2 regions of the Pseudarthrobacter sp. As-47 genome follow, and region 1 is predicted to be linked to the other one. Evidence: riboswitches for the same ligand, from Rfam matches in the RefSeq annotation. Region 1 holds a riboswitch; the other holds the start of a gene.
What was found. A riboswitch is a leader RNA that binds a small molecule or an ion and turns the genes downstream of it on or off. The one in region 1 is predicted to bind thiamine pyrophosphate.
Positions count from the first base shown of each region.

Region 2: another riboswitch for thiamine pyrophosphate. It lies ahead of AC4BCK_RS13605 (FAD-dependent oxidoreductase); the one in region 1 lies ahead of AC4BCK_RS19495 (ECF transporter S component).

Region 1 covers NZ_CM177088.1:4,198,228-4,205,279, forward strand. The annotation lists gene AC4BCK_RS19475 (UDP-N-acetylglucosamine 1-carboxyvinyltransferase) at 17-1,540, opposite strand; gene AC4BCK_RS19480 (glycoside hydrolase family 25 domain-containing protein) at 1,825-2,613, shown strand; gene AC4BCK_RS19485 (energy-coupling factor transporter transmembrane component T family protein) at 2,627-3,427, opposite strand; gene AC4BCK_RS19490 (ABC transporter ATP-binding protein) at 3,424-4,980, opposite strand; gene AC4BCK_RS19495 (ECF transporter S component) at 4,980-5,603, opposite strand; TPP riboswitch at 5,668-5,807, opposite strand; gene AC4BCK_RS19500 (heme-degrading domain-containing protein) at 5,880-6,422, shown strand; gene AC4BCK_RS19505 (hypothetical protein) at 6,550-6,759, shown strand; gene AC4BCK_RS19510 (DUF4383 domain-containing protein) at 6,873-7,052, shown strand, end outside.
Region 2 covers NZ_CM177088.1:2,947,249-2,954,300, forward strand. The annotation lists gene moeB (molybdopterin-synthase adenylyltransferase MoeB) at 1-851, opposite strand, end outside; gene AC4BCK_RS13575 (TetR/AcrR family transcriptional regulator) at 935-1,600, shown strand; gene AC4BCK_RS13580 (DUF3107 domain-containing protein) at 1,649-1,873, shown strand; gene AC4BCK_RS13585 (hypothetical protein) at 1,911-2,213, shown strand; gene AC4BCK_RS13590 (4a-hydroxytetrahydrobiopterin dehydratase) at 2,376-2,714, opposite strand; gene AC4BCK_RS13595 (thiazole synthase) at 2,757-3,569, opposite strand; gene thiS (sulfur carrier protein ThiS) at 3,575-3,811, opposite strand; gene AC4BCK_RS13605 (FAD-dependent oxidoreductase) at 3,808-5,175, opposite strand; TPP riboswitch at 5,171-5,288, opposite strand; gene thiE (thiamine phosphate synthase) at 5,316-6,065, shown strand; gene AC4BCK_RS13615 (RNB domain-containing ribonuclease) at 6,142-7,052, shown strand, end outside.

The sequences.
Region 1 (7,052 bases):
GACGAACCGTGAATGATCAGTCCTGGAAGTACTCCACCTTCGCGCCAATGGCGTTCAACCGCTCCGCCAGGTCCTCGTAGCCGCGCTCAATGACGTAGATGTTCCGCAGCTCTGACACTCCACGTGCGGCAAGCATCGCCAGCAGCAGGCAGGCGGCAGGGCGCAGTGCAGGCGGGCAGCCCACCTCCGCGGCACGCCATTTCGTGGGCCCGTTGACATAGATCCGGTGCGGATCCAGCAGCTGCACCTGAGCGCCCAGCCGGTTGAGTTCCGTCAGGTAGATCGCCCGGTTTTCGTAGACCCAGTCATGGATCATGGTCTGGCCCTGGGCATTCGCGGCAATGACGGCGAAGAAGGGCAGGTTGTCTATGTTGAGCCCCGGGAACGGCATGGGATGGATCTTGTCCTCCGGAGCATGCAGCTCCGAAGGCTTGGTGGTGACATCCACCAGGCGCGTCCGGCCATTCCGTGCCATGTACTCGCCCGAGATCTCCAGCTGCTGGCCCATCTGCCCCAGCGTTGCCAGCTCAATTTCCATGAACTCAATGGGCACGCGCCGGATGGTCACCTCGGAATTGGTGACAATGCCCGCGGTGATCAGGCTCATCGCCTCGATGGGGTCCTCCGACGGGAAGTACTCGATGTCGGCGTCGATGGACGGGCGCCCCGTGATCTTCAGGGTGGTGGTGCCGACGCCCTCGATCTCCACGCCCAGCATCTGCAGGTAGAAGCAGAGATCCTGCACCATGTAGTTGGGGCTGGCGTTCCGGATCACGGTTGTTCCCTCGCGGTGGGCGGCTGCCATGATCGCGTTTTCGGTGACGGTGTCGCCGCGTTCGGTCAGGACGAACGAGCGGTCCCGGGTGTCCGCGGGCGGGGCCTGGACACTGTAGAAGCCCGCGGTGGCCTCCACCGAGAGTCCGAACTGGCGGAGCGCCTGCATGTGCGGTTCAACCGTCCGGGTGCCGAGGTCGCAGCCGCCCGCATAGGGGAGCCGGTATTTTGCTGATTCGTCCAGCAGGGGGCCCAGGAGCATGATGACGCTCCGCGTGCGGCGCGCGGCGTCAACATCCATTGCGTCAAGGTCCAGCACGGCCGGACGCCGGAGCTGCAGGTCGGTGTCGTTAAGCCAGGTGCACTCCACGCCGATGCTGGTCAGGACCTCAACAATCCGGTTTACCTCTTCGATGCGCGCCAGGCGGCGAAGGACAGTGGTGCCCCGGTTGATCAGGCTGGCGCAGAGCAGGGCCACTCCGGCGTTCTTGCTGCTGTTGACGTCCACGGAACCGGAAAGGGTATGTCCGCCTTCAACCCGCAGGTGCGTCATCTGCGGCTTGCCCACGTTCACGATGCTCCTGCCAAAGATTGCTTCGAGGCGTTGGATCATTTTGAGGCTCAGGTTTTGCTTGCCCTGCTCCATCCGGGCAACGGCGCTTTGGCTCGTCCCCAGTTCGGAAGCCAGCTGGCCCTGGGTCCAGCCCTTCTCACTGCGGGCGTCCCTCAACATGGCGGCAACGTGTTCGGTGGTTTCCTGCGTCATAGTCAAGTTTATATCATGAATGAGCTATCAGGCCTGCCTTTAGAGCCTCAGTGAGCGGCAATAACGATTCGTTACCCGTTCCATGCGATAGAGTCGCACAGTTGCGGCACCTTGACCTTCCCGTGCCAACGGCGGGACACTGGATCAGGACCTCTTCGTCCAGCGGCAACGGAGGCAGTATGCGCCGCACACCAGCCAGCGAAATTCCGCCAAGGACCACCCAGCGGGGCAGGGCGCAGTCCTGCAGGGCACAGCCCGCCGGAAACAGCTTGGCCGTGCCGGGAATGTTTGGCCTGCTTCTTGCCGCGCTGCTCCTGGTCACCGGCGTCCCCGCCTACGCCGTTCCCTCACCCGGGGAGGGGCAGCAGTCATTTCTGGGTAACGACATCTCCTGGCCGCAATGCAACGGAAATTTTCCCTCGGAACAGGCGTTTGCCATCGTGGGCGTCAACAATGGCCTGGCCAACACCACGAACCCCTGTCTGTCCGAGCAGCTCAGATGGGCGGAAGATTCTGCCGGCCACCCCGGCCAGCCCACCGTCGCGCTGTACGTCAACACGGCCAATCCCGGCGCCGCCGGCTCCTGGTGGCCGGACAACGACGAGTATCCGGCCGGCCAGGAAGTCCATAACCCCTACGGCCCCTGCAGGGCCGGGGACTACGGCAAGGCCTGCGCCTATATGTACGGCTACGCCAAGGCCTACGACGACGCGTACTTCCGCGGGATCAGCAACCCCTCCTCGTACTTCTGGTGGCTGGACGTCGAAACGGAGAACAGCTGGTCCCGCACCGACAAGGATGCCAACCGGACCGTCCTCGAAGGCATGACCGACTTCTTCCACAGCATCGGAGCCGAGGTGGGGATCTACTCGACCGGCCAGCAGTGGGACCGGATTGTGGGAACAGTCAGCAGCTCGAGCAACCTCTATTCGCTTCCCAGCTGGCTGGCGGGGTCCCTCAACGCCTCTGGCGCGGCGAGCGCCTGCTCACAGGAGCCGCTGACCGGCGGTGGCAAGGTGGTGCTGGCCCAGTTCGTGTCCACGGGCTTCGACTACAACTATGCCTGCCCCTAGGCCGGCCCAGGCGTCAGCTTCCCAGCCACACCATGTTCCAGGTCCCCAGGGACACTGCCGCAACCACCGCTGTTCCCGCCATCACTACGCCCCCGGCAAGCACCCAGGCATCCAGCGCGCTGAAGGTGGATTCGCGTGCCCACGTCCGGCGTCCGCCGCCGAAACCGCGCGCTTCCATGGTCACTGCCAGCCGTGACGCCCGGCGGATTGCCTGCACCAGGAGCCCGAAGCTCTGCCCCAGCGTCGCCTTCAACCGCTGGACGGCATTGCCACGCGAACCGACGCCCCGGGCCCGGCGCGCCATGCCGATTGTCTGCCACTCTTCCGCCATCAGGCCCACCAGCCTCATGGCCGCAAGGGTCCCCAGCACGAAGCGGTGCGGCAGGCGGGCCTTCTGCGCCAGGGCGTCGGCCAGGTCCGTGGGGTCGGTGCAGCTCATCAGCAGCACCGCCGGAAGGGCGATGGCCAGCCCGCGCAGCATGAAGCCGATCCCAAGTTCCAGCGAGCCTTCGCTCATGGTCCAGATGCCGACGTCGATCAGCGTCCTTCCGCTGTCCGGAGCCAGGATTGAGGTACTCCAGCCCCCCACCGCCGCGGCGAGGATCAGCGGCCAGCCGCGCTGCCACAGCAGCGTCAGCGTGAGGCCTGCGAGCGGGAACAGGAGGAATTCGAAGGCCAGCGCCACTGATGCGGAAACCCAGTCGATCGAAAGCGCCAGTACTGCCGTGATGAGGAAGACGGCGGCGAACTTGCTCAGGGGGTTGGCGCGGGCCAGCAGGGCCTGGTTGCCGCGCAGGTTCAGTTCCTGCCTCATGGCGCCACCGGTTCCGCGGCAGCCATCCGAAGCTCAGTGCCACCCAGCGCGGCGGTGAACTCGGCGTCGTGGGTCACGGACACCACCGCGGTGCCGGAGTCCAGCAGCTCGGACAGGAACGAGGCCAGCTCCGCCCAGGTGTTGGCGTCCTGGCCGAACGTCGGCTCGTCCAGGACGAGCACCCGGGGATGGGCCGCCAGGACCGTGGCCACGGAGAGCCGCCGCTTCTCGCCGCCAGACAGCGTATAGGGGTTCGCGTCCACGAGGTGGGTCAGCCGCAACCGCTCCAGCAGTTCGTCCACGCGCTCCTCGCCGTGGCCCAGGTGCCGCGGACCGAACAGGAGTTCGTCCAGCACCTTCCCGGTGACGAACTGGTGCTCCGGCTCCTGGAACACGGTGCCAATCCGCTCGATGAGCTGCTCGGCCTTCCACTTATAAGGGTCTATCCCGGCGCCACGGCTGAGGTCCAGGGTGGCCGACACCTTTCCTGCCACCGGTTCCAGGAGTCCCGCGAGGGTCAGCGCAAACGTTGACTTGCCCGCCCCGTTGGGGCCCGTGATGGCCAGCGCCTGCCCTGCCCGGACCTGGGCGGAAATATCGTGTTGGACGGGTACCGGGGGTACCTTCCGGAAGCCGCTGCGGCGCGGACGTTCCCGGGAAACCGCAAGGTTCTCGGCCGCCAGCAGAAGGCCGCCGGAGCCGGCTGCCGGATTGCCCGACCGTGCACGCGTGCCAGGAACATACCCGGGCACCCACACACCGGCCGCCGCCAGCATGGTCCGTGCGTCCGCGAGCACCTGGTCCGGAGGACCGTCAAGCAGCACGGCATCTTCAGTGGCGCTGCCCGGCTGCAGCACCACGATCCGGTCCACCAGGTCCTTCCACACGGACACCCGGTGCTCCACCACAACCAGCGTGGCGCCGGTCTTGTCCACGCAGCGGCCCACGGCGTCCCGGACTTCCAGCACACCGGCAGGGTCCAGGTTCGCCGTTGGCTCGTCGAGCAGGATCAGGCCGGGCCGCATTGCGAGGATTCCCGCAAGCGCGAGGCGCTGTTTTTGCCCGCCGGACAGGGCCGACGTCGGGTGGTCAAGCGGCAGGCGGGAAAGGCCGACGTCGTCCAGCGCCTCGTGCACGCGGGCCCAGATGGCGTCGCGGGGCACGGCGAGGTTCTCGGCGCCAAAGGCGACGTCGTCGCCGACGCGGGAGAGGACCACCTGCGTCTCCGGATCCTGCTGCATCAGCCCGGCCCGGCCGCGCTGCTCGCGGGGCACGGCGCCGTCAACCAGCAGCGAGCCCGTCTCGTCGGACTCGCCGGCGTCGCCGCCGTCGTCGTCCATGTCCCCCAGCACCCCGGCCAGGGCATGCAGGAGCGTGGACTTGCCCGCACCGGAGGGCCCCAAAAGGAGCACCCGCTCCCCCGGGCGGATCTCCAGGTCGAGGCCACGGACAGCCGGCTTGGCGCGCCCCGCATGGCGCCATCCCCAGCCGCGGGCTGTGACGGCAGCCGGACGCACCGCAACTGATGCCTCGTGCCGCGAAGGGGCGCCCATCAGGAGAAGACGGGCTCCGTTGCCGCCTTGCGTGATGCAAAGGAGCTCAGGACCCCTGTCCTGGCCAGGCCGCGGGTGGCGATCCAGGACAGTGCGCCGGCGATGATGGCGCCGGAGATGGCAGTGAAGATGATGTACGCCAGCTTGTCGCCGGCGGCGTAGGCGATGTTCCAGCCCCACGGCGCGAAGGAGTCGTTCAGGCCGCAGAAAAGGCCGGCCGCGGCGCCGGCAAGCAGTGCCACGGGCAGGTTGAACTTCCGGTACACGAAGATGGCGAAGATGATCTCGGCACCCAGGCCCTGGACGAATCCGGAGAACAGTACCGACGCACCGTACTGGGAGCCCATGAGCAGTTCACCCGTGGCGGCCACCGTCTCGCAGAAGAGCGCGGCGCCGGGCTTGCGGATGATGAGCATGCCCAGGACGGCCGGGATCATCCAGCCGCCGGCAATCAGGCCGGTCAGGGGCGGGTAGACGGCGTTCATGGGTCCGGAGACTGCGGCCGCCCCCTGGGACCAGGCCCAGAAAATGACGCCGCCGGCAACGGCGATAAGGGCCGCCACCACGATGTCCACGACGCGCCAGGACTTGCCGGCGGGCTTCTTGATTGCTGTTGTTGCCATGTGGTCCTCCTGAGGAACAGGAGGGGAAAGTGGACGCGGTTGCCGGCACTGCTGCCGCTGCGCGCACTTCGAGAACTCGACTCCCTTGCGCCGGTACTAACCGGATCAGGTTCGAGGGTCTGCGGCTGTCCGCACTCTCAGCGCCCACCTGCGGTCCCTGGCCTGGCCAGTGATGCCGACGGCGGCGCTCCCCTGTCGTTGAATGATTCTGTTGGTGAAATATCCGCCCTGTTGGGCGTGGTCCAGTTTACCGCAGGGAGGGGTAGATTGTGGGCCATGACAGCGAATCCACCAGATGTGACCGGGTATGATCCGGATTCCCGCGATGCCCAGCCGGAGGGATCCCTGGAGGCCTTGATCGCGCGGATTGAGGCGGAGATCCGGGAACTCCAGTTTCCCGGCTTCTCCCTGGACGACTCCCTGAACCTGGGGCTGCTCCTCGTGGAGCTGGGCAAGGAGCGCGGGCTTCCCATCGCCATCGACATCACCAAGGGCGAGCAGGTCCTCTTCCACGTGGCCCTGCCGGGGGCAACACCGGACAACGGGCACTGGATCCGGGCCAAGAAACGGACCGCAGCCCGGTACGAGGTTCCTTCCCTGCTGGTGGGGCTGCGCGCCCGGCTCAGCGGCGGACGTATCGAAGACAATGCCTGGTTCGACCAGGCCCTCTACGCTGCGCACGGCGGCTCCTTCCCCTTGTACGTCACTGGGGTGGGCGCCGTAGCAACCGTCACCGTGTCCGGATTGCCGCAGCTGCAGGACCATGACCTGGTGGTCGAGGCCCTCCGCGACATCCTCCGTTCGGCCGGCGCGGAGTAACGCCCTGCAAGCCAGCGGAGTGGCGCCCCCGGCCGGCCGGCATGGCAGGTCTTCCTGGCATGGACACCCCAGTGAGGCCGGGAGTACATTCGAGCGCAGTGGCGGGTGATCAATCCAGGAGGGCGCCGTGACCGGTCCAGCAACCGAGAACCAGGTCCGGGCGGCGCTGGACAAAGCCTGGGACGAGATGATTTTCATCGGTCCGGACCACCCCTACTATTCCCTGCTGGCGGAACTGGTGTCCGCCGTCGGGAAGTCCTGGCAGCAAGGCTACGACCACGGCCGCCGCGGAGGTCCGCACACCAACCCCTACTCATGGGCCGGCCCGGGAGGCTAGCAGCCTGCGCGCGGAGTGCGGGCGCACAACGCCGGCACAATACAAAGGCTGCTTAGCAATTATTTAGTAATCATGCTTACTATGTTGTCTCCAGCGTTTGAGGAGTACAGCACATGGCAGCCAGCATCCGCCGGGCAGGCGCCCGCACAGGCCTGCAGAAGGCTGCCCTCGCAACGGGCGCCGTGTTCTGCCTGGCCGGCATCCTTGGATTCGTTCCCGGCATCACTTCCAACCATGACGCGCTCCGCCTGGCCGGACACGCCTCAGGAGCATTGCTGCTCGGGATCTTCCAG
Region 2 (7,052 bases), 1.3 Mb from region 1:
TCTGCCGGCGCAATCCCGCAGAAGGCCTCATAATCCGTCAGCTCCGTGATCGGTTCCGCCGCCGGGTCCTTGGACACGCGGATCTCCCGCCAGCTTCCGCCCAGCGCATCAAACAGCGCCACCCGCCCCAGCAGGGAACGGCCGACGCCGGTAATCAGTTTGACCGCTTCGGTCACCATCAGCGACCCCACGGCCGCGCACAGCATGCCGAACACGCCGCCCTCGCCGCAGGAGGGCACAGAGCCCGCAGGCGGAGCCTCAGGGTAGAGGTCCCGGTAGGTGGGCCCGTGCTTTTCCCAGAACACGCTGACTTGTCCGTCAAAGCGGAAAATGGAGCCCCAGACGTAGGGTTTTCCCAGGATGGCGGCAGCATCATTAACCAGGTAGCGGGTGGCGAAATTGTCCGCGCCGTCGAGGATGAGGTCGTAGCCGGCGAACAGTTCCAGGGCGTTGGAGGCATCCAGGCGGACATTGTGCAGCCGGACGTCCACCAGCGGGTTCAGCGCGGCGATGGCATCGCGTGCCGACTCGATCTTGGGGCGGCCAACGTCCGCCACCCCGTGGATGACCTGGCGCTGGAGGTTGCTGAGGTCAACGTCGTCGTCGTCGATGATTCCCAGCGTGCCCACGCCGGCGGCCGCAAGGTACAGGAGGGCAGGGGATCCGAGTCCCCCGGCGCCGATCACCAGCACCCTTGCGTTCTTGAGCCGCCGCTGCCCGAGGGCGCCGATCTCGGGAATGATGAGATGCCTCGAGTAGCGTTCCACCTCGGCGGCGGTGAGGTCGGCTGCCGGTTCCACCAGCGGATCCAGGGACACAGGTGAAACATTTGCGCTGATTGTCGAAGCCATACTTCAATGTATGCCCCGGGATACCGCCCGGTCATATTACCCCGCAGTAAAGTGGAGGTAACTGCAACGAAAGAAGGACAACCGTGGTCCATGAAGCACGGGCTAGCCGCCCGCCGGCCGCCGAACCGCAAACGCCCTCGCGTCCTGCAGGCCAACGGTCAGCCAGGCTTCCCCGGGACGAGCGGCGCGCCCAGCTCCTCATGGCAGCCCAGGAAGTCTTTGTGGCCAACGGTTACCACGGTGCAGCCATGGATGAAATCGCGGAGACGGCCCACGTCAGCAAGCCGGTGCTCTACCAGCACTTTCCCTCAAAACGGGAGCTGTACCTGGCCCTGCTGGAAAGCCACCTTGCGTCCCTGACGGACCTCATGCTGGGGGCCCTGAACTCCACCACGGACAATGACGAGCGCGTCCAGGCCGTCATGCGGGCCTACTTCCAGTTCATCGCCAACGATGACCAGGCCCACCGGCTGGTTTTTGAGTCGGACCTGATCAATGACCCGGACGTCAGCGCACGGCTGGAAACCTTCAACAGGACGTTTGCCGACGCCATCGCGCGCGTCATCGCCGAGGACACCAAGCTCCCCCATCTGGAGGCGCAGCTCCTGGGCCGGGGGCTCGCTGGAATGGCTCAGGTCAGCGCCCGCTACTGGCTTGAAACGGACGGCAACCTGGACCTCGACGTTGCCAGCGACCTCATCTACCGTTTAGCTTGGCGCGGAATCTCTCGCTTCCCCAAAGAGTCCTAGACTACAAATAAGACATAACCAACGAATGTGAATGGCTGGGAGGCCCCTGTGGAAATTAAGATCGGCGTTCAGAATATCGGCCGCGAAATTGTCCTGGAATCAAATGAGGATGCGGATTCGGTAGCCAAGATCGTGGAGGCCGCCATCACCAAGGGCAGCGAACTCCGCCTGAAGGATGACAAGGGACGCCTGATCATTGTTCCCGGAAACGCCCTGGGCTACGTGGAAATCGGGGCCGAAGAAGCACGGCGCGTAGGTTTCGGCCAGTTCTAGGGCCTGCTGACGAACCACCCATAGCCCAAGGAGGACCATGCTTTCGCTGACCATCGTTGTGCTGGCCGCCGCCGCCGCAGGCTTTATTGTCTGGGCAAACGACAAGCGGCATGCCAAGTACGGGGCCGGCGTGCCCGCCGGGGTTTCCGTGGCCGTGGCAGCCCTGGCATGGATCATCCTGATGGCCGCCGGATTCGGATACCTGCCGGGACGCACCTGGATTCCCTGGGTCCTGCCGATTGTGCTCGGAGCCGCGTCCGCAACGGCGGCCGCCATCTATCTGGGCCGTTCACGTGCGCGCCAGGATACCGAACGGCTCACGGCAATCCTTCGGACCTGAGGCCTGTGCAGCACCTTGTGCCGCACGCACTAATCAACCGGCAGTGGCCGCCACCCCTGAGGGGATGGCGGCCGCTGCCGGTTAAGAGCACAGGGCTTGGAGACGTGGGCGCTCAGCGGCCCTTTTGTTCTGCCGGGCGGGCAATGAGCGCCCCGCAGCCGGCTACTGCCCCTGCACGTACTTTGCCGGCTCTGCCTTGGCGCCCGCCGCTGCCGCAGCTTCACTTGCTGCCGCGGCTGCCGCGAGGTCCCGGCCGGTCACCTGTCCCCCGGCGTCGTGTGACGTGTAGCGGATAAAGACGCGGTTGTAACGCCAGTCAAGGTCAGGATGGTGGTTCTGTTCCTCGGCCAGGCGTCCGACGGCGGCAATCAGCTCGAGTGCGGCAGCCGCCGTCGGCATTTTGAAGACGGTGACCAACCCGCCGTTGCCGGCCCGCCAGTCAGGCAGTTGAGCCAGGGCTTCGTCGATCCGTTCCGGGGGAAGTGCATCTCTGCCGGCCACTGCTGCTCCTGGGATCCGGGCGCCGGCCGGCAGAAGGTGGGCCTACAGGAACGCGGCCCGGCCCTCCATTGCCGACGACGCCAGCGCATGTTCACGGCGGGGTATGCGACCAGCCGCTTTCGCCAGCCTACCGGCGATGACGGCGTGCTTGAAGGCCTCTCCCATCAAGGCGGGGTTCTGCGCCCGGGTCACTGCCGTGGCCAGGAGCACGGCGTCGCAGCCCAGTTCCATGGCGAGGGCGGCGTCGGAGGCCGTACCGATGCCCGCGTCCAGCACTACCGGCACCGAGGCCCGGGACACGATGAGCTCGATGTTGTGCGGATTGAGGATGCCCAGGCCCGTCCCGATGGGCGAGCCGAGCGGCATCACAGCAGTGGCTCCGAGGTTCTCCAGCCGCAGGGCCAGCACGGGGTCGTCATTGGTGTACGCAAACACCTTGAATCCCCTGTTGACCAGCTGCTCGGTGGCGTCCACGAGCTCAACGGCATCCGGCAGGAGGGTGTGTTCGTCGGCGATGACCTCGAGCTTCACCCAGTCGGTTTCCAGGGCCTCCCGTGCCAGTTCAGCAGTGAGCACAGCGTCACGCGCCGTAAAACACCCCGCGGTGTTGGGCAGGACCCGGATGCCGTGGTCCACCAGCAGCTGGAACAGCGAACCCGCCTCGTCCGGCGAATAGCGCCGCATGGCAACGGTGGTCAGCGAGGTGCCGGAGGCCAGGAGCGCGGCGCCCAGGCCGTCCAGGCTGGGGGCGCCGCCGGTGCCCATGATGAGCCGGGATGCCAGGGGGACGCCGTCGATCACCAGGGGGTCCTGGAGCCCGGACAGCTGGCTGTTGGTGACGGTGGTTCCGGTCATGGTGGTCAGCCTCCCTGTACTGCCGTGACAAGTTCGACGTCGTCGCCCTCGGCGAGCGCCGTGGCGGACCACAGGCTCCGGGGCACCACCTGGGCGTTGCGTGCTACGGCCACGCCCAGCTTCCGCCCGTCCGTGGCCCGGCCGTCCGCGGCCAGCGGACGGCCGGTGACCTCGCTGACGAGCGCGGTGAGGGAAGCGTCGTCGGCCACGGTGTGGCCGGTTCCGTTCAGGGTGATGTTCATGCTGTCTCCTGGGTGTTGGATGGCGTGGCAGCCGCTTCAGCCATGCGAAACGGAGCCGGGGAAAACCGGCCGGGGTTGAACGGGGCCCAGCGGGGGTCTTCCGTGCCGTCCATGAGTTCCCGGCAGATTGCGGCCGCAGCCGGGGTGAGCAGGATGCCGTGGCGGAAGAATCCGGTGGCAATGATGAGCCCCTGCACGTGGCGGGACCCTTGGAGGCCGGACCTTCCAGGCGCGGGCTGCCGGCCCACGGGTCCTCCGGGCAGCGATACCCTTCCGAGCAGCGGGGCGTTGTCCGGCGTGCCGGGCCGGGCGCGGGCCGTGCACTCAAGGAGCTCCAGCTCAGCGACGGCGGGCACCAGCACCTGGGCATCGCGGAGAAGCTGGTACACACCCCCTGCCGACACCGCACCGGCGCTGGAGCCCCTGCCACCGCCACTCCCACTGCCCAGTGCGTCCTCACGCTGGGTTGCCCCGATCACGACGGTTCCGTCCCGCCGCGGAACGATATAGACGGGGACCCCGCGCACCAGTCCGCGGACTGTTGAGGTCACCAGCGGCCTGAGGTGCGCCGGTACCGCGAGCCGCAGGATGTCCCCCTGGACCGGCCGCAGCGGCAGGTGCAGGTCGATCGGCAGTCCCGTGAGTTCCGGGGCGTGCAGTCCGTTGGCCACCACGGTCTCCCCGGCCAGTACGGTCCCTCCACCTTCCAGGGCTACTCCGGCTACGGCCCCGTCCTGCCAGAGCAGGCCGGCTGCCTTGTCCGGCACGGCGAATCCGTCGGCGGCGCCGGCCACGCCGCTTCCGGTGGAGCGGACATCCCCGGCGAGGGCCCGGCGGAGGCAGGCCACCAGCAGCCGGGGGTCCACCTGGTGGTCCGCCGGCGTATCCAGCGCACAGGCAATGCCCGGGCTTAGCAAGGGCTCGCGGCGCCGGGCTTCGCGGATGGTGAGCGGTTCAACCGTGAGGCCGTTGGCCCGCTGGACGGCACGCAGGTCCAGCAAGGCCTTCCGGTCTGCGGCGTCGGCACCCACGGCGAGGGTCGGCGTCGTAAGATATCCGGGATCCGAGCCCGCGGCCGCAGCGAGGTCCGCAGCGAAACCGGGCCAGCGGGCGGAGGCCTCGAGCATGAGTTCCAGGAGGTCCTCCTCCTGGTAGTGCAGTTCGCTCACCGGCGCCAGCATCCCCGCGGCAGCCCAGCTGGCTCCGGAGCCGGGGGCGTCATCGATCACCACCACGGAACGGCCCGAACGCCTCGCCTCCCAGGCGATCCCGTGGCCGATGGCTCCTCCGCCGATCACCGCCACGTCGGCCGTGATGGTGGAACCGGAAGGACAGGGGCCGGTTACGGCGTGCACGTCAGGCATCGGTTGTCTCCTTCCCTACGCCGGTATTAACCGGATCAGGTCAAGCGGTCGGCTCTGACGCCCTCTCAGCCCGGCGCTTTGTGACAGCTGCCGCGGCTCCCGCAGTACGAGCCCAGTGTAGAGGAACTAGGCTGGCTCCCATGAATGTGTCCCACCCCCCTGCCGCCGCTGCCCGTCCGTCCGGTTCCGACGCCTTTATCAACGCGGAGGGCAGCGCCGGGCTGCACGATGCGCGCCTGTACCTCTGCACGGATGCGCGCCGCAGCCAGGGCGACTTTGAGCAGTTCGTGGATGCCGCGTTCGCCGGCGGCGTGGACATCATCCAGCTCCGGGACAAGTCCATCGAAGCCGCCGAGGAGCTGGAACTCCTCGCCGTCCTGAAGGAGGCAGCGGTCCGGCACGGCAGGCTGTGGGCAGTGAACGACCGCGCCGACATTGCTGTGCTGTCCGGAGCGCCGGTCTTCCACATCGGGCAGAAGGACCTTCCCCTCAAGGCAGCCCGGACGCTGCTGAACGGGAACGCCGCCATCGGCCTGTCCAGCCACAGCCCTGGACAGGTGGATGCCGCCCTGGCAGCGGCCGCGGGCCCGGCGGCGCTCGACTACTTCTGCGTCGGCCCGCTGTGGGCAACACCCACCAAGCCCGGCCGCGCCGCCGTCGGCCTGGACCTGGTGACGTATGCGGCGGCGGCCTCAGCGGCGCAAGGGCAGGGACAGTCCGACGGCGGTGTGCCCTGGTTCGCGATCGGCGGGATTGACCACGGCAACGTGGAACAGGTGGTGGAGGCCGGGGCCAGCAGGATCGTTGTGGTCCGGGCCATTACGGAGGCCGACGATCCGTCAGCGGCGGCCGCATCGCTGCTCGACGCGCTGGACGCCGCCCGCCCGTGACGCGGCGCCGGGTCCGCACCGCATCCCGCGGGCGGCTCCCTGCACTATTCGCGGAATTCGGGCTACGCTGATTTTCGTGTCACATCATCGGCTGGCCCCCAGTGTCCACGAGCACACCAACGCCCTCGAGGCTGCACTCAGCGCCCTGCGGACGGAGCTCGAGCTGCCTGGTGAGTACCCGGCCGAAGCCGTGAAGGACGCCGAGGCCGCCGTGTCGGCACTGAAGCTGCCGTCCCATGACCTGACGGGCATAGACTTCATCACCATCGACCCGGCGTCGTCCACGGACCTTGACCAGGCGCTCTTTATTGAACGGGACGGCAGCAGCTACCGCGTGCTCTACGCCATTGCCGACGTTCCCGCCTTCGTGGCTCCCGGCGGCCCGCTGGATGCCGAGACCAGGCGCCGCGGCCAGACTTTCTACACCCCGGACGGCCGCATTCCGCTGCACCCTGAAGTCATCAGCGAGGGCGCCGGAAGCCTCCTGCCGGGACAGGACTGTTCCGCGTTCGTCTGGGACTTCCGCCTCGATGTCCGCGCCGAAGTCACCGCGGTGACGGTGGGACGGGCCCGGATGCGCAGCCGCGCCAAGCTCAGCTACAAGGGCGCCCAGGCGGAACTGGACGGCGGCAGCCCTTCAGAAGTCCTGGTCCTCCTCAAGGAGGTGGGGCTCAAGCGCGTGGAGCTGGAGCGCGCCCGTGAGGGTGCCAGCCTGAACATGCCGGACCAGGAAATTGTCCAGCTTCCCGACGGCGGCTACCGGATTGCCGCGGCCCCGCAGCTGCCCGTGGAGGACTGGAACGCCCAGATCTCGCTCATGACGGGAATGGCCGCTGCGCAGCTCATGCTGGCCGGCAAAGTGGGCATCCTCCGCACCATGCCCTCACCGGATGAGCGGTCCCTGCACCACTTCCGGCTCCAGACAGAGGCCCTCGGGAAGCCCTGGGACGGTGAGGTCAGCTACGGCGAGTACCTGCGCAGCCTGGA